4 regions of the Rhizobium sp. WSM1328 genome follow, and region 3 is predicted to be linked to each of the others. Evidence: predicted binding sites of a transcription regulator. Region 3 holds the regulator's gene; each other region holds the start of a gene.
What was found. The regulator PhoB, encoded in region 3, activates phosphate uptake and scavenging genes when phosphate is short. The targets are predictions, from matches to a motif close to TGTCATNNANCTGTCAT.
Positions count from the first base shown of each region.

Region 1: the regulator PhoB is predicted to act here: its motif matches at 2,596-2,612, upstream of pstS (phosphate ABC transporter substrate-binding protein PstS).
Region 2: the regulator PhoB is predicted to act here: its motif matches at 1,767-1,783, upstream of AC2444_RS22435 (DUF1045 domain-containing protein).
Region 4: the regulator PhoB is predicted to act here: its motif matches at 4,514-4,530, upstream of AC2444_RS17835 (esterase-like activity of phytase family protein).

Region 1 is NZ_CM172788.1:1,312,870-1,320,669, forward strand. Features, by position in the region: gene AC2444_RS06690 (bifunctional diguanylate cyclase/phosphodiesterase) at 247-2,376, shown strand; gene pstS (phosphate ABC transporter substrate-binding protein PstS) at 2,726-3,748, shown strand; gene pstC (phosphate ABC transporter permease subunit PstC) at 3,836-4,813, shown strand; gene pstA (phosphate ABC transporter permease PstA) at 4,816-5,673, shown strand; gene pstB (phosphate ABC transporter ATP-binding protein PstB) at 5,670-6,476, shown strand; gene AC2444_RS06715 (cytochrome P450) at 6,502-7,746, opposite strand.
Region 2 is NZ_CM172788.1:4,550,616-4,558,415, forward strand. Features, by position in the region: gene AC2444_RS22430 (alpha-D-ribose 1-methylphosphonate 5-triphosphate diphosphatase) at 1-966, opposite strand, end outside; gene AC2444_RS22435 (DUF1045 domain-containing protein) at 980-1,675, opposite strand; gene phnE (phosphonate ABC transporter, permease protein PhnE) at 1,816-3,159, opposite strand; gene phnE (phosphonate ABC transporter, permease protein PhnE) at 3,167-4,126, opposite strand; gene phnD (phosphonate ABC transporter substrate-binding protein) at 4,255-5,160, opposite strand; gene phnC (phosphonate ABC transporter ATP-binding protein) at 5,247-6,098, opposite strand; gene AC2444_RS22460 (DapH/DapD/GlmU-related protein) at 6,216-6,833, opposite strand; gene phnL (phosphonate C-P lyase system protein PhnL) at 6,830-7,537, opposite strand; gene phnK (phosphonate C-P lyase system protein PhnK) at 7,564-7,800, opposite strand, start outside.
Region 3 is NZ_CM172788.1:177,445-185,244, forward strand. Features, by position in the region: gene AC2444_RS00900 (substrate-binding domain-containing protein) at 1-113, shown strand, start outside; gene pstC (phosphate ABC transporter permease subunit PstC) at 284-1,765, shown strand; gene pstA (phosphate ABC transporter permease PstA) at 1,762-3,084, shown strand; gene pstB (phosphate ABC transporter ATP-binding protein PstB) at 3,101-3,916, shown strand; gene phoU (phosphate signaling complex protein PhoU) at 3,961-4,674, shown strand; gene phoB (phosphate regulon transcriptional regulator PhoB) at 4,809-5,492, shown strand; gene AC2444_RS00930 (GcrA family cell cycle regulator) at 5,735-6,268, opposite strand; gene AC2444_RS00935 (aspartate aminotransferase family protein) at 6,689-7,800, shown strand, end outside.
Region 4 is NZ_CM172788.1:3,547,255-3,555,054, forward strand. Features, by position in the region: gene AC2444_RS17805 (mechanosensitive ion channel family protein) at 1-492, opposite strand, end outside; gene gnd (phosphogluconate dehydrogenase (NAD(+)-dependent, decarboxylating)) at 699-1,730, opposite strand; gene AC2444_RS17815 (SRPBCC domain-containing protein) at 1,866-2,348, opposite strand; gene AC2444_RS17820 (ArsR/SmtB family transcription factor) at 2,418-2,750, shown strand; gene AC2444_RS17825 (helix-turn-helix transcriptional regulator) at 2,827-3,363, shown strand; gene AC2444_RS17830 (NAD-dependent epimerase/dehydratase family protein) at 3,461-4,444, shown strand; gene AC2444_RS17835 (esterase-like activity of phytase family protein) at 4,690-6,177, shown strand; RNA gene ssrS (6S RNA) at 6,259-6,417, opposite strand; gene AC2444_RS17845 (cell division protein ZapA) at 6,757-7,134, opposite strand; gene AC2444_RS17850 (DUF4164 domain-containing protein) at 7,150-7,425, opposite strand; gene tkt (transketolase) at 7,748-7,800, shown strand, end outside.

The sequences.
Region 1 (7,800 bases), 1.1 Mb from region 3:
AACGAAGCCGGGCCTATCCCGTCTTCGGCTTCGCTTTTTGTCGTCACGGCCACAGCGATGATCCGAAACGGCAAGCCGGCAACGACGGTGCTTGCGGCCATTTGTCCCGGATTAAATGCTTTTAACCAATCCCATTAATCGGGCCTACATCGACAAATGCTAAACCTTATCTGCAGCGCATTGCGGACATGATGTCTCCTGCCGTCTCACAGACATGGCCTTGCAATTAATCTTTGCGGAATTTGCATGTCGTCGAATCTTGCAGCCAGGCACGTTCGGACTCAAACGTCTTCCATCATTGCGACAACCGTCTGCTTCCTTGTCGTCGCCCTCGTATTGACTGGCCTGATGGCGCATGTCGTCGTCACCATGACCCGCTCAGTGAACGAGATCGACGATGCCAGGGCCAGTCGCGCCGCCCGCGCGGCGGTCGCAGCCTTTGTGGCTCGCTTGAGCGGGACAACGACGGACAATGCCATATGGGACGATGCCTATAGTGCGGTCTCATCTCCGGCCGCTGCGGATTGGGCCTATGAGAATTGGGGAAAAACCAGCGAGGATTATGCGCTTTATGACGGCGCGATCGTGACCGGCCCTGACCGGTCTTCGATCGTCTCGGCCTATGCCAAAGGCAAGCCCTTCCAGCCGAGCACGTTTTTCGGGGAAGCTTTTTATCAGCAGATCAATGCTGCTGCCGCTCCGGCGAAGGCGCCGGTGGTCAATTTCATCAAGACCGAAAGCGGTATAGCGCTGATCGCCTCGCAGGCGATCCAGCCGTTCGAGACCGCCGCCGAGGTTCCGAAGTTCAGCGTGCTGAGTTTCTATAAGGAGTTTACGTCGGAGGTTCTCGACACTCTCTCCAACGAACATGAACTCGAGGGGCTGAGCCTCGAGACGACGCCCAAGCCGGGATCCCTGAACACGCCGATCACCGACATGAAGGGAGCCGTCATCGGCTATCTCGTTTGGCCGAGCAAAGCCCCCGGAAGCGCCGTGTTTCATCAGGTCTATCCCTATGTTGCAGCTTCTACCGTCATCCTTTCATTATTCTTGATCGGCGTTCTGTTGGTTGGCGCATCCGAGGCGCGGCGCCTGCGCCAACTGGCGCAAACAGCTCGCTTCGAAGCGAGCCATGACAGCTTGAGTGGCTTGTTGAACAGACAGGGGCTTCTCCGCCTGCTGGAGGATCTGGAGAGCCCGGATCCTTCATCGCCGCGGCTTTACTTGGTTGACCTCGACGGCTTCAAGGCGGTCAACGATGCTTGGGGACATGCGGTTGGGGATGATTTGATCCGGATCGTCTCGAACGCGCTGATGACCAGTCATCCCGAAGTCCTGGCCGCAGCCCGGCTGGGAGGCGATGAATTCGCGCTGGTGCACGTTGGATCCACTGCACGCGAAGAGATCGAAGAGGCGATTCTGGCGCTGTTTGCCGAGCCCTTCAAAATTGACGGGCGAACGATCGAAGTTGGCGCAAGCATCGGAGCTGCGGCGCGCGATGGAGACATATCGCCTTTGGAGCTTCTTCGCAGAGCCGACATGGCGCTCTATCGTGCCAAGGCAAATGGCAAAGGTCAGGCGGTTGAATACGACCCCGAACTGGACCGGGAACGCATACGGGTCGCCGAGCTGGAAGGTCTCTTGAAAAACGCCATCGGCAGCGGCGCAATCGAAGCCGTTTTCCAGCCTCTCGTCTCTGCTTCGACCGGTACTGTCACCGGTCTTGAAGCACTGGCGCGCTGGAAAACTGCAACGGGAAACATCAGCCCGGAAATATTCATCCCTCTTGCTGAAAGATGCGGCCTCATCGATGCCCTTGGCGTCCATATGCTGAGAACGTCGATCGGGCATGCCAAGAGCTGGCCCGGTCTGACTTTGTCGGTGAATGTTTCGCCGATCCAGCTCTGCAATCCGGAATTTGCTGCCCAAGTGATCACGATCCTGCAGGAGTTGGATTTCAATCCAAACCGCCTGACACTGGAAATCACTGAGGGCGTTCTGATGACAAATCCGGATCAGGCCCGTCGGTCGATAGACCAGCTCAAGCGCGTCGGCATAAAGTTTGCTCTTGATGATTTTGGCTGCGGCTACGCCAGCATCGGTGCATTGCGGCAGTTTGGGTTTGATCGCATGAAGATCGACCGCTCGCTGGTGTCCGCTCTCGATGAAACCGCAAATGGCGCCGATATTCTTCGGGCAACCATCTCCTTGGCGACTGCTCTGCAGATTCCCGTGACCGCGGAAGGTATTGAGAATACCCGTCAGGCGGCGATCTTGCGAGACGCCGGCTGCGATCAGCTTCAAGGGTATATGCTCGGAAAACCCATGTCGGCATGCGACATATCCAGCAGGCTGCAAGAAGAGTCGGCCGCGTGATCTCGTAAAGGCCACGAATTCGGCATCGGGCCTGAGCGGCCCGGCATATCGAAATCCTGAAAACGACATTTCCAGGCATCGCTGCGGCAATCCACCACAGCCATGCGTCAATCTATCCCGATGTTTTTGCTAAGGCTTTGTTAAATCCGCGATTCAATGAAAAGGCCGTAACTGCAGCATTCGCGGCACGGCCCACGGTTGGTTGCGACCGTCAAATTCCGTCATCAAACTGTAATAAAACGCGCCTAGCCCGCCTGCTGTGACGGGAATTTCAGCGCCCCAGACAATGGACACCCCCTCCATGGCGCTGGTCTCGTTGTTTTTCAAATCCATTAGGGAAGCGCTTCATATGCTCAGCAATAAACTTCTTTCGGCCTGCCTCGGCGCCGGCCTGGTTGCCGCTCTGGCGGTTTCGGCGTCCGCCGCCGACATCACCGGCGCCGGCTCCACCTTCGTCTATCCCGTCCTGTCCAAATGGTCTGCGGACTACAACAAGCAGACCGGCGACAAGCTGAACTACCAGTCGATCGGTTCGGGCGGTGGCATCGCCCAGGTCAAGGCTGCAACGGTTGACTTCGGCGCGTCCGACGCTCCGATCAAGCCGGAAGACCTGACGACTGGCGGCTTCGGTCAGTTCCCGCTCGTCGTCGGCGGCATCGTGCCCGTCATCAACGTCAAGGGTATCAAGTCGGGCGAACTGAAGCTCACGGGCAAGGTTCTCGCCGACATCTACCTCGGCAATGTCACCAAGTGGAACGACAAGGCCATCGCCGATCTGAATCCCGGCCTGAAACTGCCCGACAGCCAGATCGCCGTCGTCCACCGTTCGGACGGTTCGGGCACCTCCTTCAACTGGACCAACTACTTCTCCAAGGTCAACGAAGACTGGAAGAGCAAGGTCGGCGAAGGGACCGCCGTCAACTGGCCGGTCGGCATCGGCGGCAAGGGCAACGAAGGCGTCGCCGCTTACGTCACCCGCGTCAAGGATTCGATCGGCTACGTCGAATACGCCTACGCTCTGCAGAACAAGCTGCCCTACGTTCTGATCCAGAACGCCGCAGGCCAGTATCCGAAGCCAAATGCGGAAAGCTTCTCGGCTGCTGCCGCCAGCGCCGAATGGACCAAGGCTCAGGACTTCTACCTGATCATGACCAATGCTCCGGGCGAAAAGGCCTGGCCGGTCACCGCCACGACCTGGGCGATCATGTACAAGGAGCCGAAAGATGCGGCTCGCTCCAAGGCTGCCTTCGCCTTCTTCAAGTGGGCGCTCGAAAACGGCCAGAAGGAAGCCTCTGCCCTCGATTACGTTCGGCTTCCGGAAACCCTGGTGAAGCAGATCGAGGATTACTGGACGGCCTCGTTCAAGGGCTGATCCTGACGAAACTGCGGTCGGGGCGGGAAGCGAGGCTTTCCGCCCCGAATGTCTTTGACACCCCTCAAAGCATCAGAGCGTACGGACATGAGCGAAGCAATGGCATCGCTGCCCGCCACAACCGCGGGCGTGAAGCGCCGCGACGGCGCCGCAGGCGATCGTATTTTTTACTGGATAGTTTTCGGCTGCGGCCTGTTTGTTCTTGTCGCACTGTTCACAGCGGCGTTCTCCATGGTCTGGGACGGGTTTCTCGCGTTCCAAACCTTCGGCTTTGGCTTCCTGACCGGCATGGAATGGGATCCGGTTGCCCAGCGGTTCTCGGGCCTAGTACCGATTTACGGCACGCTGGTCACCTCGGCGCTCGCCATGATCATCGGCGTTCCCGTGAGCCTCGGTATCGCCGTTTTCATTACCGAAGTTGCGCCGCGCTCCATTCGCGGCCCGATCGGCGGTGCCATCGAGCTTCTCGCCGGTATCCCCAGCATCATTTACGGCATGTGGGGTCTCTTCACCTTTGCCCCCTTCATGTCGGACTACGTCCAGCCGGTGCTGATCGACTGGCTAGGCCCGATCCCGGTAATCGGCGCATTGTTCACTGGCGCCCCGCTCGGCATCGGCATGCTGACGTCGGGCATCGTGCTGGCAATCATGATCATCCCCTTCGTCTCCTCGGTCACGCGCGACGTCTTCCTGGTCGTCCCAGCGCAGTTGAAGGAATCGGCCTATGCGCTTGGTTCGACCAAGTGGGAAGTGGTGCGCGACATCGTCATCCCGCACACCCGCACCGCGGTCGTCGGCGGCATCTTCCTTGGTCTCGGCCGCGCGCTCGGAGAGACCATGGCGGTCACCTTCGTACTCGGCAACACCCATAACATCGCGGTGTCGCTGATGGAGCCCGGCACGTCGATCGCTGCGACGCTCGCTAACGAATTTGCCGAAGCTTCGGATGACCTCTACAGGTCGTCGCTCTCGGCGCTCGGTCTCATCCTCTTCGTTGTCACCTTCATCGTTCTGGCGGCCGCCAAGCTCATGCTGGTGCGCATGGCAAGACAGAGGGGAGAGTAATCATGACCACTCATTCGGGTTCCCTATACCGTCGTCGCCAGATCGGCAGCATGATCGCACTGTCGCTCTGCGGCATCGCCACCGTGGTCGGCCTGGTCTTTCTGGTTTGGATCCTCTGGACGACGCTGATACACGGCTTGTCCGCGCTCAGCCCCAGTCTCGTCACGGAAATGACGCCGCCGCCCGGCGAAGATGGCGGCGGTCTCGCCAACGCCTTCATGGGCAGCCTGATGATGGTCGCTCTCGCTGTTATCATCGGTACGCCGATCGGCGTGCTGGCCGGCACCTTCCTGTCGGAGTTCAGCCGCGGCAAGAAGATTGGCGAGGCAATCCGCTTCGTCAACGATATCCTGCTTTCGGCGCCGTCGATCATCATCGGCTTGTTTGTCTATGAACTGGTCGTCCGCCCGACGTCACGCATCTCCGGCTTTGCCGGCGGCATCGCGCTCGCCTTCATCTTCCTGCCGGTCGTGGTGCGCACGACCGACGAGATGCTGCGGCTGGTTCCTGATGTCATGCGTGAGGCAGCACTTTCGCTCGGCATCCCGCGCTGGAAGGTAACGGTCAACATACTCTACCGCGCTGCCTCCACAGGTATCCTGACCGGTATCCTCCTTGCGATCGCCCGCATTTCGGGCGAAACCGCGCCGCTCCTTTTTACGGCTCTGAACAACCAGTATTGGAGCTTGGACATGTCGCAGCCGATGGCGAATATTCCCGTCGTCATCTTCCAGTTCGCTATGAGCCCCTATGAGCAATGGCAGAATCTTGCCTGGGCAGGTGCCTTTGTCATGACGGCGATCGTGCTTCTCCTCAGCGTCGGCTCCCGCGCCATCCTCAACCGCAGGAATGCGAAATGATGCTTGAGAACAAAGCCTTCGAACCTCGTCCCGCCCACCTGGCCACAAGAGTCGACAAGATGGCGCTGACCGGCGTCAACTTCTATTACGGCGAAACCCACGCGATCCGCGACGTCACCCTGAGCTTTCCCGAGCGTCAGGTCTCGGCTCTCATCGGCCCGTCCGGCTGCGGCAAGTCCACGCTGCTGCGCATCCTCAACCGCATCTACATGCTCTACCCGAAGATGCGCGCCACCGGCTCCGTCACGCTCGACGGCCAGAACATCCTCGACCCTGGCTATTCGATGAACGAACTGCGCGCCCGCGTCGGCATGGTCTTCCAGAAGCCGGTGCCCTTTCCGATGTCGATCTACTACAATATCGCCTACGGTATCCGCCACCACGAGCGCATCTCCAAGGCCGAGATGGACGTCCGCGTCGAGCAGGTGCTGCGCTCGGCAGCGCTCTGGGAAGAGGTCACGGACAAATTGAAGGGCAGTGGCCTCGGCCTTTCCGGCGGCCAGCAGCAGCGCCTCTGTATCGCGCGTGCCGTGGCGCTTCGCCCCGAGGTGCTTCTCCTCGACGAGCCGACCTCCGCCCTCGACCCGATCTCGACTGCCAAGGTGGAAGAGCTGGTCGCCCGGCTGAAGACGGAGTTCACTATCGTCATCGTCACCCACAACATGCAGCAGGCAAGCCGCATTTCCGACAATACCGCCTTCATGTATCTGGGCGAACTGGTGGAATACGGCCCGACCGCCGAGATCTTCCAGTCGCCGAAGGTCAAGCGCACGGAAGACTACATCACCGGCCGCTACGGCTGATCTGCGACCCCGGGGGAGGAATGGATCACCATTGCAGATCCAGCCGGTCCAGCCCGTGGAAATGGTAGACATCCTTGACCACAGGTGTCTTTGCCAGCCTCAGACCGGCCAGCCGTTCGAACAGGATCGGCAGCACGACGTTGAGTTCCAGCCGCGCCAGCGGCGCGCCGATGCAGAAATGGATGCCGGCGCCGAAGGAGAGGTTTGCCGCCTCGTTGCGGTCGGGCTTGAAGGTGAGGGGATCGGTGAATTTTGCCGGGTCGAGATTGGCGGCGGCGAGGATGAGGCTGACCTTGTCGCCGCGCTTGAAGGAGATGCCGTCGATTTCGGCCGGCTCCAGGGCCCAGCGCTGGAAGATATGAACAGGCGCGCAGATGCGCAGGGTTTCCTCGACGGTGCGCTCTGTCGTGGCCTCGTCCCGGAAAAGTTCTGCCGGATCGCCGCCGCTGTCGAGAATGGTGCGCACGGAGTTGCCGATCTGGTGCACGGTCGCCTCATGTCCCGCATTGAGCAGCACGATCGTCGTCGACACGAGCTCCTCCTCGGTCAGATACTGGCCCTTGTGCTCGGTGTGGATCATGTGGGTCAGCAGGTCGTCGCGCGGTTCGGCGCGGCGTTCGGCGATCACCGTCTTCACGTAGTCGGAAAATTCCTTCGATGCCCGTTCGGCCTCTTCCTCCTGCCCGCGCGTACGGCCGAACATGTACATGCGGACATAGGCGTGCGACCAGGTAAGCAATTGCGGTCCCATCTCCTCGGGGATGCCGATCATCCGGGCGATCATCGTCACCGGGATGATGTCGGCAAAGGCCGAGAGCAGCTCGACCTCACGCTTCTCCGCGAAGCCGTCGATCAACCGGTTGGCGAGTTCGGCAAGCTCCGGCTTCATCTTCTCGACATGGCGGGAAACGAAGGCGCGGTTGACGAGCGTGCGCAGCCGCGTGTGCTCCGGCGGTTCGAGTTCGAGCAGGGAATAACGTTCCGAAAGATCAAAACTGGCAAGATGCGGCGTCGGCTCGGCAAGCCCGAGCTCCTCGCGGCTGGCGATATGCAGGATCTGCCGGCCGAAGCGCCGGTCGCGCAGCAGTCCGTTCACATGGTCGTAACCGGTGAAGAACCACTGTTTTTGCTCGCTCCAGTAGAAGGTCGGGCAGTGGGCATGAAGTGCGGCATAGACGGCGTTCGGGTCGCCGTAGAAAGCCGGGTTGCGGCTATCAAGCGAGACATGACGGTTGGCGCGGTCGATCGAGAGAAAGGATGGGATCATCATGCGCCGAGCCTTATCGGATTTGCCGGACCTCGGAAAGATGTGAGGCGCGAGGGA
Region 2 (7,800 bases), 380 kb from region 3:
GCTCTCGACCTCGTCGGCGAGGATGAACGGCGCATGCAGCAGGCTGAGCGGTACGTAGTCGGAGGAAAGCACGTCGAGCACCCCCATCTCGGCAAGGTCGCGGGCGGCGATATTGCCGGAATGGGATTTGCCACGCACGATGTTCGGCGCGCCCATCAGCACGCTCATGCCATGTCCGTGCGACGCCCGGGCGGCGTCGAAGCTGGTCGGGAACTCGGCCAAGCGCACACCGTTGTCGATCGCCTCGTCGACGTGCGAGAGCGTCGCATCGTCATGGCTTGCCACGGTGATACCGCGCTCGGCGCAGACCTTGGCGATGGCGTTGCGGTGTGGCGTCGAATTACGCGCCGATTCTGCCTGGCGCTTGGCGACGAAACGGGCGAAGGCCTCGTCGCTGAGGCCCCGCTTCTTCTGGTAGTAGAAGATATATTGATCCATCGTCTGGAACTGACGCTGGCCGGGCGCATGATCCATCAGCGAGACGAGCCGCACATGCCGGTCGTTTTCGAAGTCGGCGAAATGTTCGAGCACATTGTCGGCCGAGACCTCGCAGCGCAAATGAAGCAGGTGCTCGGCACGCAGCCTGCCTTCCGTCTCTGCCGACTGGATGGCATCGGCCATCTCGCGCATCTCGCCATGTTCGAAGCCGCCGTCCTCGTCCGCACCCATGCGCAGGCAGTCGAACACCGTGGTAATGCCTGAGGTGACGATCTGGGCGTCATGCGCCTGGATGGCGGCGGTCTTGTTCCAGCGAATGCCGGGGCGCGGCTGATAATGGCCTTCGAGATGATCGGTGTGCAGCTCGACGAGGCCGGGAATGACGTAGTCGCCTTCGAAATCTTCGCCGGCTACCGAGTTACCCCCGGAGATGTCGGCGATCTTCCCGTCGCGGATGAGGATCGAGCCCGAGAGGATGTCGTCCTCGAGAACGATGCGGGCGTTGGAAAACACGGTCTCTTTGCTCATGTCGTCAGGTCTTTCAGCTTTTGGCGCCGGCAAGCGGCAGCCAGGAATGAACTTTGAATGGGGCGCCGCGCGTCTCCTCGATGAAGACGGCAAGGCCGGAAATCGAAAGCGGCCGGCCGGTGAAATCGGCAAACCGCTCGGTCAGGATCGCTTTCATCACTGCGGCGCGTGTCTCGGGCACTTGGCCGCTCAGCGTCATGTGAAAGCCGAAATCCTCCATGACGTAAGGATAACCCCAGCGCTGCAGATGGGCGCGCTGGCTGTCGCTGAGCTTCTCCGGATTGCGCCGCGCCATATCGGCCTCGGAAAGCGCTGCGCGGAACGGTTCGAAGGACCTTACCACCTTCGCGGCGAAATCCTGAAGAGGTTGATGAAGAGAACCGGGAACGAGGGCAAAAAAACGGCCGAGCTGGCCAAGTACGAGTTCAGGAATCTCGAAGGCTTGCGTGCGCTGGGCAAAATCCTCGGCAACGGTCATGAGATCTTTCTCGGTGACGGAAGAGGCGAGCGAAAACGGCGCCTTGATCGTGGCATGAAAGCCGTAGCGGCGGGGGTCGGCGGTCAGCTCGAACTGTTCTGCAGCACCCAGTTGCTCATATTCCGGTGCCGGATAGGTCTCGCCGGTGAAAGCATTGCGGCCGAGCCAGAGCGAGGCCGCGCCGGTCAGGGGATCATCCTTCGGCGGCGAGAAATAGAGAGCGTAGCGCAAGGCTTTTATCCTGGAGATCGTCCAAACGGGGAGGGCACTGTGCAGTGATTTGGCGGCGAACCGCAAGCAGGCTCCCGGCTAAAAGATTTCCGTGACAGAATGATGATGGCGGCAACGCCGACACTGCTTTGACGGATGGATCAGTGGGCTTTCGTGCCCATCAGCCGGTGGCGCAACGCGTTCGAGGCGGTGTCGAAAATGAAGACGACGATCAGGATCAGAATGACCATGTAGGCGACGTTTTCCCAATTGGCATTGGTGCGCATGGCCTCCCACAGTTTGAGGCCGATGCCGCCGGCGCCGACAGCGCCGATAATAGTCGCGCCGCGCACGTTCGATTCCCATTGGTAGAGCGTCTGGCTGACGAAGACGGGAACGATCTGCGGCATAATGCCATAACGATGCACGAGCACGGTCTGAGCGCCTGTTGATTTGATGCCTTCCCGCGGCTTGTTGTCGATATTCTCGAGGCCTTCGGAATAGAGCTTGCCGAGCGTGCCGGTCTCGGTGAGGAAGATCGCACCGCTGCCGGCAAGCGGGCCGGGCCCGAAGGCGCGCGTCAGGAACAGCGCCCAGATCAGCATGTCGACCGAGCGCAGGAAATCGAAGAAGCGCTTCAGGATCTGGTTCAACAGGCGGTTCGGCGTGATGTTGCGCGCTGCCAGGAAGGCGAGCGGGAAGGCGGTAAGCGAGCCGAGCAGCGTGCCGAGGAATGCCATGACGATCGTCTGGAAAAGCTTGGTCCAGACGTCGCCGTGCTGCCATTCGCTGTTGTTCCAAATATCGTCGAAGGCGAGCGACAGGTTGGATTGGTCGGGCTTGATGCGCGGACCGGAGACGATGAGGCTGACGACCTCGCCGACCGGCTTGTCGAAGAAGGATGATTGCGTGTCGAAGATGAAATTCGCCCAGCCGATGAAACGTTTGCGGATCTTCACCCGGTCGACGGAAATGCTGACATTGCCGGCAAAGCCGAGATCGGCCAGCACGTTGTCGTCATAAACAGTCATCCAGCCGGGCACGGGTCCGACGACTTTCGGCGCACCGCTCGAAACGTCCACCGGGACGCTGACGCCATGCGCGGTCACGATCGTCTCGCTCTTCGAGACGGTGACGCTGCGGCTGGTGCCGCTGATCGAAACGGTGATGCTGCCGTCGGGGTTGTTGACCAGCCAGTCCGGATGCGGATTGTCGCCGAGCGGCGAGAAACGCGGATAACGGATGTCGATCGAGCCGTCATCCTCGATGCGGAATTCCGGCTGGACATCGTAGCTCACCCATTGGCTGAGATAGATGCCGACGCGCTCCCAATGCGCTTCGGCGAAAAGCTTGGGCAAGTCGAAGAACCAGACGGCATAGAGGCTGTAGAGCAGCGTTGCGATGAGGATCATCAGCCCGCCGAAACGCTGGCGGAACGACCGGTGGAAATATTCCGGATAGCGCGTTTCTATCTCGTGCATGCGGTTTGCGTCGATCACCGTCATGGCGGCCTCAATGTTGCAGGAGGAAGGCGTGCTCGCCGACAAGGCGGCGGCGCAGCCATGCGGAGAACTGGTCGACGGCGACGATCGTCACGAACAGCAGGAGAACGAGCGCCACCGTCTTGGCGCCGAAGCCGCGCGAAATCGAAAGCTTCAGCTCCTCGCCGATGCCGCCGCCGCCGACGGCGCCGATGATGGTCGAGGCGCGCACGTTGATCTCAAGGCGCAGCAGCGCATAGGAGGTGAAATTCGGCAACACCTGCGGCAGGGCGGCAAAGCGGATACGCTCCCACCAGTTGGCGCCGACGGCCTTCATGCCCTCATGCGGCTTCATGTCGATATTCTCGGCCACTTCGTAGAAGAGTTTTCCGAGCGCGCCGATCGTGTGCAGGGTGATGGCGATGATGGCGGCGACCGGCCCGATCGACAGGATCGCCGAAAACAGCCCGGCAATGACGATTTCCGGGAAGGCGCGCAGGAATTCCATCAGCCGCTTGGTGACGATGCGCAGCGGCCATGAATTTGTCAGGTTGCGAGCGGCAAAGAAGCTCAAGGGGACGGCAAAGACGAAGGCGATGATGGTCGAAATCAACGCGACGTTGATCGTGACGATCATTAGCTCGAAATATTCGGGAATGTAGAAGGCGCCCCAGACATAGACGCGGCCCCTGTCGAAATTGAATTCCTCGCCGCCCTTGTCGTTGACGCTCGCTATATCAAACAGCGCGCGCCAGACGTCGTGCCAATCCTTGGGGATGAGCCAGCTCAGGAAGTCGAAGAGATGCGGCAGGCGGTCGAAGAAATGGCCGGCATTGCTCTCATCGGCGAAGCGGACAGAGCTGACGAAAGCCGCAATCAGGATAACCAGGCCGAGAACGGTATAGAAGCGGCGCTTGGCGACCATCCGGTCCCAGGCGGTGCCGATCTCCTTGGTGCTCTGCATCTGCGGCTGTGTATTGGCAATAGTCATCAACGCCTCGCCTACTGCGCAATTCAAAGTGCTTCAGCGTCCTTTGCGGCTCTCGAAAGGACGCGCACAGTTCTAGTCACAAGATAAAGGGCGGCCGTTTCCGGCCGCCCTGCATTCGAAAAACCCCATCAGCCGCCGATGGCAGCTTTGCGGACGTCGACGACGGCATTGTAGAAGTCGTGCTTGACGGGGGCGTAACCCTTGTAGTCGCCGCCTTCGACAGCGGCGAAGCACTTGTGGTCCTTTTCCGGCAGAGCCGTGAAGAAGGCTGCAAGCTTCGTCTGCCACTCTTCGCCGAGAGCGTTGCGAACGACGAGCGGGCCGTTCGGGATCAGCGGCGAACGCCATACTTCGACCAGCTTGTTCGGATCGACGGCGCCCTTGTCGACTTCCTTGCGGAAGGTACCGGAGGTGTAGCCGTCCTTGAAGTCGCCGATGCCGGAGCTATCGTCGACGGCAATGTCGACCTTGCCGTCATAGGCAGCGAGAAGGTTGTTCTCGTGGCCGCCGTTGAACTGGGTCGAGGCGAAGAACTTGTCGTTCGGCATGCCCGTGTCCTTCGGGATCTGCGTCAGCGGAACGAGGTAACCGGAGGTGGAATCAGGATCGGCGTAGCCGAGCTTCTTGCCCTTGGCGTCCTTGATGGACTTGATGCCGGAGGACTTCAGAGCGAGGCCGATCGAGTAATAGCCCGTCGAGCCGTCCTTCTGCTGCGTCGTCAGGATCGGCGTGACAGCCTTCGGCTCCTTGATGTAGACGGCGGCATAGCCGGAGGCGCCGAGTTCGGCGAAGTCGAGCGTGCCACCGAGCAGGCCCTGGATCACGCCGTCATAGTCGGCGGCCGGGAAGAGCGAAACCTTCTCGAAGCCGAATTCCTGTTTCAGGTGGTCGGCAAGGCAGGCATAGTTGCGCAGGCGGTCGGTTTCGTTTTCGCCGCCGAGGATGCCGATGCGGAATTCCTTGAGGTCTGCAGCGTGGGCAGCGCCGGCGAGCGCGAAGAGCGCCGTTGCCGCAAAGAGTGCTTTCTTCAACATGTTCTCTCCTATTGACCGGTGTCCCCGGCCTTCCCGTTACGAAGAAGTGTGCCCTTGACGCGGGCGCTCGATCGCGGCTGCCTCTCTCAGAGGCCGGCCAGCGCCAGCGCCAGCGGCTGTGTGCCGGCGGATTGATTGTCTGCCCGCTCAGGGGCGATATTGATTGATGTCGAGGTCACCGTTTCATCGATGCCGGCGCCGTCCTTGTCCGTCCCGTAGATCTCCTTCACCGCTTCGGCGGTCAGTTCCGCGGGCTTGCCGTCGAAGACGACGCGGCCGCCGGCCATGCCGACGATGCGCTCACAATAGTTGCGGGCGGTGTCGAGCGTGTGAAGGTTGGTGATGACGGTGATGCCCTCGCGCTCGTTGATGTCGCGCAACGCATCCATGACGATCTTGGCGTTCAGCGGGTCGAGAGAGGCGATCGGCTCGTCGGCGAGAACCATTTTCGGGTTCTGCAACAGCGCCCGGGCGATCGCCACGCGCTGCTGCTGGCCGCCGGAAAGCGTGCCGGCTGCCTGCAGCGCCGTCTGCTCGATGCCGAGACGTTCGAGTGCCGCGATGGCATGCACACGTTCCTCGCGGGTGAAGATGTTGAGCAGGCTCATCAGCGTCGAGCGGTGGTTGAGGCGGCCGAGCATGACATTGGTGAGAACGTCGAGGCGCGGCACCAGGTTGAACTGCTGGAAGATCATCGCGCAGTCGCGCTGCCAGTTGCGCAACGCCTGGCCGCGAAGCCCGGAGACCTCGACACCGGCGAAATGAACGGAGCCGGAGCTCGGCTCCTGAAGGCGATTGATCATGCGCAGCAGCGTCGACTTGCCGGCGCCGGAGCGGCCGATGATGCCGACCATCTGGCCCTGGGGAATGGCGAGCGTGACGGAATCGACGGCGAGCTTTTTTCCGAAACGACGTGTGACATTCTTCAGCTCGAACATCATGCTCTTCCCTTGCGATCCAGGCTTTGGTCAGCATCGCATTAGTCCCGCTTGATGAACCTCGCATGTCGTTTTTGTGTAAGTCCTGTCACAATTCTCCGCCCCTATATCGGGGGTTTAACCGGGGTAACGGGACAGGAAATCTTCCGCGTTCAGGTTGCGGAAATCCTGGAGTGCCTGGCGCAGCCGGTCGTGCTCCCAGTCCCACCACGCAAGCCTGTCCATCCGTTCGCCGACCTCTCTTGGAAAGCGCTCGCGGATGAGTTTGGCCGGTACGCCGCCGACGATCGCATAGGGCGCGACGTCCTTAGACACGACGGCGCCGGCTCCGATCACCGCGCCGTTGCCGACGTTGACGCCGGGCAGGATCGTCGCCCCGTGGCCTATCCAGACGTCGTTGCCGATCGTCACGCGGTTTGCCCGCCGCCAGGCGAAGAAGTCCGTCTCCATGTCGCCGTCCGGCCAGTAGTCGGCGGCGCGATAGGTAAAATGATGCAGCGTCGCGCGCCAGGTCGGATGGTTGGTGGCGTTGATGCGCACGGCGGCGGCGATATTGACGAATTTGCCGATCGTCGCACACCAGACGGAACCATCCTGCATGATGTAGGAATAGTCGCCGAACGTGGCCTCGCTGATGCGGCAGCGTTCGGAAACCTCGGTATAGCGCCCGAAGGTGGAATCGCTGACGGTTGCCGTCTCATGAAAATAGGGCTCGATACCCAGCTTGCGGCTCATGCGGCGATCTTTCTGGGTGAGAATTGCTGGACGTCGAGGATGCGGTCGGCGACGGCTTCGCGCACTTCTTCGTCGTGGAAGATGCCGAGAAGGGCCACACCCGCCTTCTTCTTTTCCGCGATCATGCCGACGACGACGGCGCGGTTCCTGGCGTCGAGCGAGGCTGTGGGTTCGTCGAGAAGCAGGATCGTATGCTCAGTGATGAAACCGCGCGCGATGTTGACGCGTTGCTGCTCGCCGCCGGAGAAGGTGGCGGGCGGAAGCTGCCAGAGCGTTTCCGGCAGATTGAGCCTGGCGAGCAGGTCGCCCGCCTTTTCCCGTGCCGTGACGGCGTCCTCACCGCGTGCCACCAGCGGTTCGGCAACCACGTCGATCGCCGCGACGCGCGGCACGGTGCGCAGGAACTGGCTGACATAGCCGAGCGTATTGCGGCGGACGTTGAGCACGGTGCGCGGATCGGTGGAGGCGAGATCGACGATGCGTCCGTCGTGGCGGATGAGGATCTGGCCGGTGTCGACGGCATAATTGCCGTAGATCATCTTGAGCAGCGAGCTCTTGCCGATGCCCGATGGGCCACCGAGCACGACGCATTCGCCCGATGCGACCGAGAAGGCGACATCGGAGACGACGGGCAACTTGATGCCATCGCGCAGATGCATGGTGAAGCTCTTCGAGACTTCGGAAACGACGAGGGGCGTTGCCATGATTTCTTCTTCCTTGGTTTTGGGCCTCAGACTTGCAGGATCGAGGAGACGAGCAGCTGCGTATAGGGTTCGCGCGGGTCGTCGAGCACGCGGTCGGTGAGCCCGTGTTCGATGACGTAGCCGTCCTTCATCACCATCATCCGGTGCGAAAGCAGGCGGGCGACGGCGAGATCGTGGGTGACGATGATGGCCGAGAGGCCGAGATCGTTGACGAGGCCGCGCACGAGATCGAGCAGGCGCGCCTGCACCGAGACGTCGAGGCC
Region 3 (7,800 bases):
CCGACCAGATGATCGGCCCCGACAGCCCGCTCGTCGAATACGGCCTCGTTGCCGCTCCGGACGCAGAGCGCGACGCAATCCGCAAGGACGTCGAAGCAGGCAAGTCCATGTAATCATTTTGCCGGCGCGGTCCTTCTTGGCCCGCGCCGGCGTTGCTTATGTCCCTGCGCGCCAGCGGTTCTGGAGCTGCAGGGTTGGAATTCCTTCTCCATGATTGGAAGCTGAAGGCAGGCTGATGAAGCTGCCGGGCTTTTTGGGGGCTATGGGCCTGGGGACGTAACGAATGAGCACATCCATCATACTTTTGTGCCTTGTGGTGATCGGTGCCGCCGCCTATCTGGTCGCGCGCATTCGTGCCACGGCGCTTGCCGGAGGCCGATCCTCCGCATTGCATTCACGGCCGGTCTATTACGGCGCCTATGCGGCGATCTGGGCAGTTCTTCCCGCCCTGCTCGTCCTCTGCCTCTGGCTCTCCATCAGCCCCGGCATCATCCAGTCCTCGGTTCGCGGTGCTTTCCCCGACGACATCAAAGCGCAAGCCGCAGTCGAGCAGGATCTCGGCTATTCGACGGTGGCGACGGTTGCCCGCGGCATGACGATGCTGACCTCGGATGAAACTGCCGCGGTCGCCAACGATCCGGCTGCCCTGCAGGCCAAGCTCCTCGAAAAGGGCGTGCCGCTTGCCAGCCAGCCGCTGCCTTACATGCTCGACGCCGCCAAAAAGCTCAACGCGATGAGCATGACGAGCCGCATCGCCATGACGGCGATCGTCTTCGCTCTCGCCGTTGCCGGCGCCTTCTATGCGCTGCGTTCCATCGCTCCGCGCTTCCGCGCCCGCAACCGGGTCGAGCGCGTCATGCTCTGGGGCCTGCTGCTTGCCTCCTCGATCGCCATCCTGACGACGATCGGCATCGTCTTCTCCATGCTGTCGGAAGCCGCCCGCTTCTTTGCGGCCGTTCCCGCCATGGACTTCTTCTTCGGCACCGTCTGGGATCCACGCTTTGCCGGCGCCGGCAGCTCGTCCTTCGGCCAGTTCGGCTTGATCCCGCTGCTGCTCGGCACGATCTATATCGGTCTGGTCGCCATGCTGGTCGCCGTGCCGGTCGGCCTCTTTGCCGCCATCTACATGGCCGAATACGCCTCGCCGAAGCTGCGCGGCGTCGCCAAACCGCTCCTCGAAGTGCTCGCCGGCATTCCGACGATCGTCTACGGCTTCTTCGCGCTCGTCACCGTCGGCCCGTTCCTGCGCGATTTCTCTGCCCAGATCAGCGGCCTTCTGTCCGGCAACTACAGCAACTTCATCCAGGCGCAGAGCGTTCTGACGGCCGGCATCGTCATGGGCATCATGCTGATCCCTTACGTCTCCTCGCTGTCGGACGACATCATCACCGCCGTGCCGCGGACCTTGCGTGACGGTTCGCTCGGTCTTGGTGCCACACGCTCCGAAACCATCAAGAAAGTGGTTTTGCCGGCCGCTCTTCCCGGCATTGTCGGCGCCTTGCTGATGACCGCCTCGCGCGCCATCGGCGAAACCATGATCGTCGTGCTGGCCGCCGGTGTCGCCGCCCGCATCCAGATCAACCCCTTCGAGCCGATGACGACGGTGACCGTCAAGATCGTCAACCAGCTGACCGGCGACCTTGAGTTCACCTCGCCGCAGACGCTGGTTGCCTTCGCCCTTGGCATCACCCTGTTCTGCATCACGCTTTGCCTCAATATCTATGCGCTCTACATCGTGCGCAAATACCGGGAGCAGTACGAATGACGGATATTGTTTCTCCCACATCAGGCGTCACCGTTTCCAAGGCGCCGGTGCGCCGCGATATCGGCATCAAGCGCCGCTATGCCGCCGAGCGCCGGTTCCAGGCCTATGGCATCGCCGCCATCACCTTCGGTCTCGTCTTCCTGTTCATCCTGCTGTGGACGGTGATCGGCAAGGGCTATACCGCCTTCCAGCAGACGGCGATCACCCTGCCGATCGAATTCTCCGAGAAGACGATCGACCCGAACAACAAGCGTGCGACCGACCCTTCGGTGTTGATCGCCGCCAATTATCCGGTTCTCCTGCGCGACGCGATCGTCAAGCAGCTGAACGTCAATGCCGCGAGCCGTCCCGATGTGCGCGATGCATCCGCCATGCTCTCCAAGGGTGCGCCGGTCCAGCTGCGCGACATGGTCGTCGCCGATCCGTCCATCATCGGCAAGACGGTCAATGTCACGGTGCTTGCCGACGCCAATGTCGACAGCGCCAACAAGGGCCAGATCGATCTGTCGGTCGATGAGAAGAACCGCAAGGTCAACGACAAGCAGGTCGGCTGGATGAACGAGTTGAAGGCGAGCGGCGCTCTCCACAAGCAGTTCAATACCGGCCTCTTCGTCAACGGCAATTCCAGCCGTCCGGAGGCCGCGGGCCTGGGCGTCGCCCTGATCGGCTCGCTCTACCTGATGCTGATCGTCCTCGTGCTTGCTCTGCCGATCGGCGTCGCCGCCTCGATCTATCTCGAGGAGTTCGCACCGAAGAACAAGCTGACGGACCTGATCGAGGTCAACATCAACAACCTCGCTGCGGTCCCCTCGATCGTCTACGGTCTGCTCGGTCTTTCCGTCTTCATCAACTTCATCGGCCTGCCGCGCTCGGCCTCGCTGGTCGGCGGCCTGGTGCTGACGCTGATGACCCTGCCGACGATCATCATCGCGACGCGCGCCGCCCTTCGCGCCGTGCCGCCGTCGATCCGCGCCGCGGCCCTCGGCCTCGGCGCTTCGAAGATGCAGATGGTGTTCCACCATGTTCTGCCGCTCGCCATGCCCGGCATCCTCACCGGCACGATCATCGGCCTGGCGCATGCGCTCGGCGAAACCGCGCCGCTGCTTCTGATCGGCATGGTCGCCTTCGTCGCCAACGCGCCGACGACACCGCTCGATCCCTCGACGGCTCTGCCCGTACAGGTCTATATGTGGGCCAACGAGGCCGAACGTGCCTTCGTTGAGCGTACTTCGGGTGCCATCATCGTCCTGCTCCTGTTCCTGATCGTCATGAACATGGGCGCCATCCTCTTGCGTCGTCGCTTCGAGCGCCGCTGGTAAACGGAGTTACAAGATCATGAACATGTTGACGGAAGCTGCAGTTGAAAAGGCGCTGGATCACAAGATGAGCAACGTCCCGTATAAGATGATCGGAAAGGATGTCTCGGTTTACTACGGCGAAAAGCGCGCGCTATTCGATGTGAACCTGAACATCCGCGAAAACACCGTAACCGCCCTGATCGGCCCGTCCGGCTGCGGCAAGTCGACCTTCCTGCGTAGCCTCAACCGCATGAACGACACGATCGACGGCTGCCGCGTCACCGGCAAGATCACGCTGGATACCGACGATATCTATGATCCCGATATCGACGTCGTCGAACTTCGTGCCCGCGTCGGCATGGTCTTCCAGAAGCCGAACCCGTTCCCGAAGACGATCTATGAAAACGTCTCCTATGGCCCGCGCATCCATGGCCTTGCCAAGTCGAAGGCCGATCTCGACCAGATCGTCGAGACCAGCCTGCAGCGCGCCGGTCTCTGGAACGAGGTCAAGGACCGCGTGCACGAATCCGGCACCGGCCTGTCGGGCGGTCAGCAGCAGCGCCTCTGCATTGCCCGTGCCGTCGCCGTCAGCCCGGAAGTCATCCTGATGGACGAGCCCTGCTCGGCGCTCGACCCGATCGCCACCGCCAAGGTCGAGGAGCTGATCCACGAGCTGCGCGAGAACTACACGATCGTCATCGTCACCCATTCCATGCAGCAGGCCGCGCGTGTTTCGCAGCGCACCGCCATGTTCCACCTCGGCAATCTCGTCGAGGAGAACGACACCGACAAGATGTTCACCAATCCCGACGATCCGCGCACCCAGGACTATATCATGGGTCGCTTCGGCTGATTTTGGCGTCACCAAGCCTTTCCGTTATTCGAGGATAAAGCCCCATGGCATCGACACATATTTATTCTGCCTATGATGATGATCTGAAGTTCCTGTCCAGGCGGATTTCCGAAATGGGCGGCCTGGCCGAGCAGATGGTCGCCGAAGCCGTACGGGCGCTCGTCAACGGCGATACCGCGCTGGCGCAGAAGGTCATCTCCGACGATGTGATCCTCGATCACGCCGAACGCGAAATCGGCGACAAGGCGATCGTCACCATCGCCCGCCGCCAGCCGATGGCCGCGGACCTGCGCGAAATCATGGGTTCGATCCGCATCGCCGCCGATCTCGAACGCGTCGGCGACCTCGGCAAGAACACTGCCAAGCGCGTCATCGCCGTCCAAAGCACCGGCGTTCCCCGCAAGCTCGCCCGCGGCCTCGAGCATCTGTCCGAGCTGGCGCTCGTCCAGCTCAAGGAAGTGCTCGACGTCTACACCAATCGTTCCGCCGACAAGGCGAATGCGATCCGCGAACGCGACAACGAGATCGACGCGATGTACACCTCGCTGTTCCGCGAGCTCCTGACCTACATGATGGAAGATCCGCGCAACATCACCAGCTGCACGCATCTTCTCTTCTGCGCCAAGAACATCGAGCGCATCGGCGACCACGCCACCAACATCGCCGAGACGATCTATTACATGACGACAGGCGCGCAGCCGGAAGGCGATCGGCCGAAGGACGACAGCGCCAACACCGTCGGCGCGGTCACCGAATAACTGCCCACACCCCGCCGCTTGCGTGCGCGCCCGTCCGGGCGCGCAAAGAGGTCGCAGCCAATTTTTAAATTTGCGCAGGATGCATTGCTTAAATCACCCTGGTTTAAGGATTATGCGCGAGGAGACCGACACGCATGATCCCGAGAGTTGCAGTTGTTGAAGACGAGGAAGCCCTCAGCGTGCTTCTTCGCTACAATCTCGAAGCGGAAGGCTTCGAGGTCGATACCATCCTTCGTGGCGACGAAGCCGAAATGCGGCTTCAGGAGCGCACGCCCGATCTTCTCATCCTTGATTGGATGCTGCCCGGCGTCTCCGGCATCGAGCTCTGCCGGCGCCTGCGCATGCGGCCGGAGACCGAGCGTCTGCCGATCATCATGCTGACGGCGCGCGGCGAAGAGAGCGAGCGTGTCCGCGGATTGTCGACGGGCGCCGACGATTATGTCGTCAAGCCCTTTTCGACCCCCGAACTCGTTGCCCGCGTCAAGGCGATGCTGCGTCGCGCCCGTCCCGAGGTGCTGTCGACGGTGCTGAAATGCGGTGACATCGAGCTCGACCGTGAGACCCATCGCGTCCATCGCAAGACCCGCGAAGTCCGCCTCGGCCCCACCGAATTCCGCCTGCTGGAATTCCTGATGTCGTCGCCGGGCCGGGTCTTCTCCCGCTCACAGCTGTTGGATGGTGTCTGGGGCCACGATATCTATGTCGACGAGCGCACCGTCGACGTCCATGTCGGCCGCCTGCGCAAGGCGCTGAATTTCTCCAACATGCAGGACGTCATCCGCACCGTCCGCGGCGCCGGTTATTCGATGGAAGCCTGAGGGCTTTCATCTGAGCCTGCTGAGCCCTGGCAAAACCCGCGACGTCATCCTCGGCCTTGTGCCGAGGATCTGCGCACGCCAAATGAAGTATTTGAAAATAAAGTTTTTTCCCTCAAGTAGTTGAGGTGATCAGATGCTCGGCACAAGGCCGAGCATGACGGAGGGAAACCTGAGCTTCCATCCGCGCATAAAAAAACGGGCCACTCGGCCCGTTTTCTGCATTCTAACGATGGTCAGCCCGTTCAGCTGGCCCGCGCCGCTGCCCGGCGGCGTTCATTCACCGGCTGGTAGGCAAGCTTCTGGTGATAACCGCAATAGGGCGAATTGTCGGGGGACTCGCAGCCGCAGAAATGGAAGTCATCCTTCAGCGGATCGCCGACCGGCCACTTGCAGGTGCGTTCGGTCAGTTCCGTCAGGCCGAGGCGGCGGGAAATCGGCACCACCACATTGCCTCTCGGCACGTATTCCATTTCCTCGATCGTTTCGATCTCGATCTCTTCCTTCAGCATCGTCGCGCCCTGCTGGCGGGTGACGGTGCGGGTGGTGATGCGAGAGGCGAAGTTCGGCGCGCGCGGCGCCGATGTATTGCGCTTCGGCGTTCGCGCCGCGGTGTTGGTGCCGCCGGCCTTGGCACGGCCGGGAAGGCACAGCCGGTGCACTTTACCGATGACCGCGTTTCGGCTGACACCGCCAAGTTGTGCCGCGATCTGGCTCGCGCTCAGTCCTTCGGCCCAAAGCTTCTTGAGTTTCTCGACCCGCTCGTCTGTCCAGTTCATGCCCTGTCTCCACCTTTTGCGTTGGTGATGGCAGAATCCCTCACCGTTGTCCCGGGAGCTCCGAAACAAGAAACGCTTGATCAATTTTGGTGACTAGTTCCGCCGCATGCAGTCTAGTAATTGATCTTTAACCTAGTGTGAGCCTGACTCCGTGACAAGAGTCGCATGAATCCGGATGAATCGAATTCGTAGTTTTCCCCAACTTGCTGTCCCTGCGTGGCATTTCTGCAATAATGCCTGTTGAAGACTGAAAATGCCGCTGTACACCTGTGCTGCATACGCTAAGGGCGCCGTTTTGTTGACATTGCAGCGCGAAAAGGAAATAGTGCCACTCGCCGCCGCAAGGCGGCATTTTTGATTTTTCGGGCCTGGTTTCCTTAGCCGGAGTCATTGCCCGGCAACTTTGATGGAGATCGCGCCATGGCTGAAGCCGCGCCGCTTTATGACACCTATTCTCGTGCCCCGCTGCGGTTCGAGCGAGGCGAGGGCGTATGGCTGATCACCGAAACTGGCGAGCGATATCTCGATTTCGGCGCCGGCGTCGCCGTCACCTCCGTCGGCCACAGCAATCCGCATGTGGTCGGCGCACTGAAGGAGCAGGCAGACAAGGTCTGGCACCTGTCGAACATCTATGAGATCCCCGGCCAGGAGCGTCTGGCAAAACGGCTGACGGACGCTACCTTCGCCGACAAGGTGTTCTTCACCAATTCGGGCGCCGAGGCGCTCGAATGCGCGATCAAGACGGCGCGCCGCTACCAGTTTTCCAAGGGCCATCCCGAGCGCTTCCATATCATCACCTTCGAAGGCGCCTTCCACGGACGGACGCTGGCGACGATCGCCGCCGGTGGCCAGGAAAAATATCTCGAAGGTTTCGGCCCCAAGGCGCCGGGTTTCGATCAGGTGGCTTTCGGCGACATCGAAGCGGTCCGCGCCGCGATCACCGATGCCACGGCTGGCATCCTCATCGAGCCGGTGCAGGGCGAGGGCGGCGTCCGTCCTGCCACGCCTGAGTTCATGAAGGCGCTTCGCCAGCTCTGCGACGAGAACGGCCTGCTGTTGATCCTCGACGAAGTCCAGACCGGCGTCGGCCGCACCGGCAAGCTCTTCGCCCATGAATGGTCGGGCGTCACCCCCGACATCATGGCTGTCGCCAAGGGCATCGGCGGCGGTTTCCCGCTCGGCGCCTGCCTTGCCACATCAGAGGCCGCCTCCGGCATGAAGGCCGGTACGCATGGCTCGACCTATGGCGGCAATCCGCTTGCCATGGCCGTCGGCAGCGCCGTGCTCGACATCATCCTTGCCGATGGCTTCCTCCAGCAGGTGCGCGACGTAGCACTTGTCTTCCGCCAGGGCCTCGCCTCGCTGAAGGATCGTTATCCCGATGTGATCGAGGACGTGCGCGGCGAAGGGCTTTTGCTCGGCATCAAGGCTGCCGTTCCCTCAGCCGAACTGCTGCAGGCGATCCGCGCCGCCCATCTGCTCGGCGTGCCTGCCGGCGACAATGTCATCCGCCTTCTTCCGCCGCTCGTGGT
Region 4 (7,800 bases), 1.4 Mb from region 3:
ATGCATGCCCGCCATCTGCGCCGCCTGGCGACGGCGGCGGAAGGCATAGCGGGCAATGCGCTCGACGATGGTGCCGAGCAGGAAAATCGCCAGAAACTGCGCTATCATGCGTGGCCAGCCGATGGCGGCGATCTCGCCGAAAAACAGCGAAGAAGCATGGCCGACCTGCGAGGGCAGTGTCATCGCTGCATCGGAGACCATCGAGACGTGCCGACGGGCATGCTGGAGCAGACCTGACAGCACCGACATCTGGTCGCCGGCCGCCGAATCGCTCGCGGGTGCTGCCGCCATTTGCGTCGACATCCATTGTTTGACCTGAGGAGTCTGCATCAGCTCCATCATCTGACGCACCTCGGCCGGCGGGGCGGCCGCGGCCGACACCTGCGCCGGCGACGTCTGGGCAAAGCCAGGCGAAACCGCCGAAAAAAGCGCGAGCAATGTCAGCATGCCGAATATGACGGCCTTCAAGCCCCTTGCCATGCCACGCTCCATGACCGCCTCCAATGAAATGTCGGTCGCTTGTGCAGAGCAGCGCCGACATTTTGCAATGGATACTCGCGACCGTTGCCGCCAGCAAGCAGTAGGAAAACCATACTGATGGCTAGGAAAGGTCAACGTCGCCGCCTCTTCGAAACGAAACGCCGCGCTCGATTTCAGAATGATGGCTTTGTCGGAACGGTGAGTGAAGTCGCTCGCCTTCAGGATTTCACGGCCGGTTTTTCCACGTGGCCGCCGAAGCCCGCGCGCATCGCCGACAGCACCTTGTTGGCGAATTCGTCATTGTCGCGCGAGGAGAAGCGACCGTAGAGCGCAGCGCTCAGCACCGGCGTCGGCACGCTTTCGTCGATTGCCGCCATGATCGTCCAGCGGCCTTCGCCGCTGTCCGAGACGCGGCCTGCATATTTCGAAAGTGCGGGATCGGCATGTAGCGCATCGGCCGTAAGATCGAGCAGCCAGGAGGTGATGACACTGCCGCGGCGCCAGACTTCGGCGACATCCTGCAGGTTGAAATCATATTGGAAATGTTCCGGATGGGCGAGCGGTGCGGTTTCCGCATCGGCCTCGTGCGAGGCGGCGCCGATATTGGCATGTTTCAGAATATTGATACCTTCGGCATAGGCGGCCATCAGGCCGTATTCGATGCCGTTATGCACCATCTTGACGAAATGCCCGGCGCCATGCGGGCCGCAATGCAGGTAACCCTGCTCGGCGGTGCTGGCCGCAGCCGCTTCGACGCTCCGGTTGGGCGAGGCTTCCGTCTTGCCGACGCCGGGCGCCAGCGTCGCGAAGATCGGGGAAAGGTGTTCGACGATGCCCTTCTCGCCGCCGATCATCAGGCAATAACCGCGCTCGAGGCCGAAGACGCCGCCGCTTGTGCCGACATCGACATAGTGGATGCCCTTGGTGATGAGGTCGGCGCCGCGGCGGATGTCGTCATGGTAATAGGAGTTTCCGCCGTCGATGATGATATCGCCATTCTCAAGCAGCGGCACTAGGCTCGCCAGCACCTTGTCGACGATCGCCGCCGGCAGCATCAGCCAGATCGCGCGTGGATGGGTGAGCTTCGAGACGAATTCCGCGAGCGAAGCGCTGCCGGTCGCACCGAGGCCCGCGAGCTCGGCAACGCTTTCCGGCCTGGCGTCGTAAACGACGCATTCGTGACCGCCCCGCATCAGGCGCTGGACCATATAATTGCCCATGCGGCCCAAACCAACCATGCCAAGCTGCATAATGAATCTCCTGGAAACCGAAATGAAGTATCGAATCCGGAAATTAGCACCCGCAGTGTGACAGGCAAGCAAAGTCTCGGTGATTTCGGCGAATGCGACGATTGCACCGCCGACCTCCCCGAGATCGACGTATCGTTAAATATCAGGCGCGCTGGCCGGCTCACCCTTCATCTCGCTGAGGAACATGCCCTCGCGCAGATTGATGCCGTATTCGACGAAAGCCTTCATGCAGCAAAGCATCTGCGTCCAGCCTTCGCAGTTGAGATAGGTGCCGCGCCGGCCGGAATCGTCTTCGCGCCAGCCGGTCTCGGCGATCGTCACCAGCGTGCCGCCGTCTTCCAGCGGCTTGAAGTTCATCTCGACCAGCGTCTTGTACTTCGCCTCGTCTTCGCCAGTGCCGCCATCCCAGCGCAGCACGATGCGGCTTTCCGGCACCAGTTCGACGACCTCGACCGGCGCATCCTTCCACCAGGTCACCGTCGTGCCCTTCACGAGCGGCGCGCTCGCTCCGCCGATCGTGGTGAAATAGCTGCTGAGCTTCTTCGGATTGACGACGGCATCGAACACCTCTGCGACGGGACGGCCGATGCGGCCGGAAACGCGGATTCCGAGAGACATGACACTTCTCCTCTTCTCCATTGTGCCTGTTCCGTTGTACTTGGCGTCATTATGTTATAAAAACATAACATGTCAAGCGAATCAACCGACGACCCAGTCTTCAAGGCGCTGGCGCATCATCGCCGCCGCGAAATCCTCGATCTGCTCAAGGATGGCCCCCGAACCACAGGGACCCTTTGCGAGATGTTTCCGGAGATGGATCGCTGCACGGTGATGCTGCATCTGAAGGTACTGGAAGAGGCCGATCTGGTCATCGCCAGGAAGGAAGGCCGCGAGCGCTGGAACCATCTGAACAGCCTGCCGATCAAGCACATCTATGACCGCTGGATCAGCGCCTATGCCGGCCATGCGCTCTCTATCCTCGACCGGCTGAAAGGCGACCTGGAAGGTCAGCCCGAATAATGACCCGGCGTCAAACCGCCTTGCCGCCCGCCCCGCCGAAGCCCTATGCTGCAAAAAACGACACGGGATCAGACGGATGACGATATCCGGAGCCGGCATACGCCGCATGCGGCTGCTGCGGAGCATGAAGCAGGAACATCTCGCCGAACTCCTCGGCGTCAACCAGGCGACGATCTCACGCTGGGAGCGCGATAAGCTCGCCCTTTCGCCCGAACAGGCTATCAAGCTGGAACGGATTTTCGCCTCGCCGCCACATGCAGCAGTCGATGCGGCGCTGAAGCGGCTGGTCGAGGATTCCGTCCGGCCGGTGCATCTGATCTGCGACCGCACCCACCGGCTGCTCGCCACCTCTCGCCCGCGGCACGCGGAGTGGCGGGCGCCGCTCGGCGCCTTTCTCGGCCGCTCTCTATTCTCCTACGCCTCCGCCGAGATCGCCGCCGCCGAGCAGTCGCTGGAGGAGCGCGGCTGGCATGCGGGCAGGCTCTCGTCGCTGACGCTTGATACCGGCGCCAACGGCAATGCGCTGCTGCCGATCGCCGCCGGCCGCATGACCTGGGAAAGGATCATGCTTTCCGATGGCAGCGCCGGCCGCCTCGTCACGACCATCGGCTGAGCCTCAAGCTTTCCTGCACGCCCATGCATAATTTATGCGTTGCCTGAAAACCTTAGTCTTTATAGCGTCCGCCGCCGAACGGTCAGGAGACGATGTGATGACGATACTGGTGACGGGAAGTGCCGGCCATCTCGGCGAGGCGCTGATGCAGACCTTGAGGGCGGAAAGCCGCTGGGTGCGCGGCATCGATATCAAGCCCTCGGCTTTTACCGACATGGTCGGCTCGATCAGTGATCGCGCCTTCGTCCGCCAGGTGATGTCGGGCATCAGCCACGTCATCCATGCCGCGACGCTGCACAAACCGCATGTGGCGACCCACGGCAATTATGATTTCCTCGACACCAATATCGCCGGCACTCTGCACCTGCTCGAAGAGGCGACCACCGCAGGCGTCGCAAGCTTCGTCTTCACCAGCACCACCAGCACCTTCGGTGCGGCATTGACGCCGGCTGCCGGCGAACCGGCGGCATGGGTGACCGAGGACGTGCTTCCCGTCGCGAAAAACATCTACGGCGTGACGAAACTCGCCGCCGAAGGTCTGTGCGAACTCTTCGCCCGCAAATCCGGCCTGCCGGTCGCCATTCTCAGGACTTCGCGTTTCTTTCCCGAAAATGACGACGATCCTGACATTCGCAACGGCTATTTGGCAGAGAACGCCCAGGCCAATGAGCTTCTTCACCGCCGCGTCGATATCAGCGACGTGGTCGGCGCCCATCTGCTGGCGCTCGAAAAGGCGCCGGCGATCGGCTTTGGCCGCTACATCATCTCCGCCACGACGCCGTTTTCGGCAAATGATCTCGCCGCGATCCGGCGCGACGCGCCTCACGTCGTCGAACGACTGTTCCAGGGTGCAGGCGCCCTTTACGCATCACGCGGCTGGAAGATGTTTCCTTCGCTCGACCGTGTCTATGTCAACGAACGCGCAAGGCGGGAACTCGGCTGGCAGCCGCGATATGATTTCCGTTTCGTGCTCGATTGCCTGCGCGACAACAGGGAGTGGCGAAGCCCTTTGGCGCTGAATGTCGGCTCCAAGGGCTACCACGATGAGGTCTTCGCCGAAGGGCCTTACCCGGTCGGATAGAGCAGCGAGCTGCAATGCGGACACGCGAAAGCCCGACTTCCTCTCCAGCATGACGCTTTCGCTGAGAAGTGTCATCCAGATATCACGATCCCGTCATAGACCGTCTGCCGGGGATATGGGCGACGAAATCCAGGGCGTGTTGCGCCATCGGGAAATCGAATCCAGGCCGGGGTGTCATTTGAAGCGGTGTCCAGCCTGCGGGCGGAAGCCGTTTCGAGAGCGCTTTTGACCGAGAGGGTATTTCCATGAAGAATGTCAGACCTTACACAGCGCGGCTTTTCGCCGCGGTTCTCGCGGCATCCGCCGCCGTGCCAGTCGTCGCAATGGCCGAGAATTCCGCCACCGTCGGCGGCCTCACCTTCGTCAACAAGGGCCTGGTGGGCATCGGCCGCATTCCGGCCAACCAGCGTGACAAATTCGGCGAGACCTTCGGTTCCGGCTCGGGCATGGCGATCGATCCCGCCGCCTGGAGCCGCGACGGCGCCGGCTACAAGGGCACGCTCTACCTGTTGCCCGACCGCGGTTACAACGCCGTCGGCACCGTTGATTACCGGCCACGTCTGAACACCATCTCGATCGGCCTGACGCCGACCGCTCCGGGTGCGGCACCCGAGGTTGGCAAGGAACAGTCGGGCGTCGACGCAAGGCTCGTCGATTCCACACTCTTCGTCGACGACAGGGGCGGCGACATGACCGGTCTCGACCCGGAATCCGGCGTCCGCCCCGCTGCCGGTGATTTTCCGCCGCTGCCGCAGGCGACGAACGGCAAGATCGCGCTCGACAATGAAGCCATCATCCGCATGGCCGACGGCAGCATGTTCGTCAGCGACGAATATGGTCCTTATATCTATCACTTCTCCGCTGACGGCCACCTGCTCTCCGCCACCCAGCCGCCGAAGGCGCTTTTGCCGATGCGCAAGGGCGCGTTGAGCTTTGCCTCCAACAATCCCGGCCCCGGCGCCTCCGCTCCGGACCCGAAAGATCCGGAGACCGGCCGCCAGAACAACCAGGGTCTCGAAGGCATGGCGATGACGCCTGATGGTAAGTTCATCATCGCTGTGCTGCAATCGGCTGCCCGCCAGGACGGCGGCGATTCCGGCTCGACCCGGCAGAATACCCGCGCGCTGATCTATGACGCCGCCGATCCCGATCACCTGAAACTGATGCACGAATATGTCGTGCCGCTGCCGGTCTTCAAGGACGCCAAGGACAAGACGATGATCGCCGCCGAGAGCGAAATCGTCGCCCTGTCCGACAAGACCTTCCTGATGCTCGCCCGTGACAGCGGCAACGGCCAGGGCCTGAAGGGCGACACCTCGCTCTACCGCAAGGTCGACATCGTCGACGTTTCCGCCGCGACCGACATTGCCGGCAGCAATTTCGATGACGGCAAGCCGATCGCGCCGAAGGGCGTCATCGATCCCTCGCTGACGCCGGCGACGCTGATACCCTTCATCGACCTCAACGACAAGGTCGACCTCGCCCGCTTCGGCCTGCACAACGGCGCGCCGAACGACAAGAACAATCTGTCGGAAAAATGGGAAGCCATGGGTCTGGCGAGCGTTCTCAACCCGAACCTGCCGGACGACTACTTCCTGTTCGTCGCCAATGACAACGACTTTTTGACGCAGGATGGTTTCCAGGTGGGTGCCGCCTACAAGGCCGACGGCGGTGCCGACGTCGACACAATGTTCCAGGTCTTCCAGGTCACCCTTCCAGGTCTGAAGAAGTAACGGACGCGCTGAAGAAGGGCGAACGGGCAACCCGCGTTCGCCCGCCATATCCGGCGTCTTCGCTGAAAATGGAAGGAAAGGGTGCGATCCACGACCACCGATGGATGTTTACGATCCTGGGTGCCTACAAACGTAGGTGGGCGCCGTGTGTCCAGGCCCACGGGCCTGGCCAGGGACAGCTCCCTTTGGATCGAGTATGGCCCCAGGGATTGTGGTTCCTGTCGAGAGGCGCAGACCGCATGGCGATATATAAGGTTGTTTGCGCTGCCGCGCCAGTGGCGACGGAAGGCCGCCCCTATTTAATTAGAGCCTTTCCTGGTCAGATTGAAGCATTCTGCCGGAGCAGGTTTTCGTCAGGGCAGAGGCGATTGGCGAAGGGCATACCTCTTGGTACGTCCGAGCCGATCGCCTTTGGCCTGGCGGAAAGATGCCCGGCCCTTCGGGTTGGCTGAAACGGGCCGGCTGATCGACCGGCCGGCTTGGCCGTAGAGCCGGGCTACGACACGCGCCGGCCGGTCGACCATCCGACTCCGTTTGAGCCAACAGAATGCTTCAATCTGACCAGGAAAGGCTCTAGGATCAATTGAGTTCGGGGGCGGACCGGCCATTCAGCTTGTCGGTGATGCCGCGGATGCGGCTCGACACTTCGCTCAGCGCTGCGGCAAGATTTTCCTCGGTCCGGGCGGTGGCTGCAAGCACCGTATCGCGATTGCCGCGCAGCGTCTCGAGCTCGGACTCCAATCCGGCGACGCGGCGCGTCAACTCGGCAATCTCGTCCGTGATCATGATGCCGGCCATGACGGTGATCCTCAGATCGCCGATTTCGCCGAACTGATCCTTGAGATGGCCGACATAGCGGTCGAAACGGGTGGCGAGATCGGTCAGGTGATCCTCCTGCCCTTCCTCGCAGGCCATGCGATAGGCCTTGCCGTCGATCGTTACCGTCACCTGCGCCATGCCAAACTCTTCCTATCAGCGATCCAGAACTGCGCGGATCGTTTCCATGGCCGTCACCAGCCGCCGCGATACCTCGCGATTAACCTCTTCCAGCCGGTTGGCGCGGAATTCGGCCTGGTCGAGCTCCTGCGCCAGGCGCGAGCGGTCGGCGTGCACACGCCGCACCTCGCCCTCGATCTCGCCCTGCTCGCGCTGCCGTTCGACGCGCATGTCGACGGCGTTTTCGAGGCTCGATATCGCCTGTCTCAATTCGTTGAGCGCTGCTTCCATGGTTTTGCCTGTGGGCATCATGTCTTTCCGATTCCCGCGCAGGATCCGCGAATCGGCACGCCGCGCCGATCCTGCGATTTCAAAAGGATATGCAGCTCGCTAACGGCCCGTCAATAAATCCTGTCACTTGCCCACCGGCCTATCCTGTGGATGAGCGTTTTACACATCGATTTCGTCATTTGTACAATCGCGTGATCAAATGTCAAAAATCGCCGCTTCCCGCCCGGATTTGACCTGCCATTTATTGACTTGCCCGTCCCAACTGCTATGTCTCTGCCGCTTTCACTCGATGGTCTTGGAGGCTCGAGGCCATCCCCCGACACCCGGAACTTGCGGAAAAGCCATGACCTCTCCCGAACAACACGACCGGATGGCGAATGCGATCCGTTTTCTTGC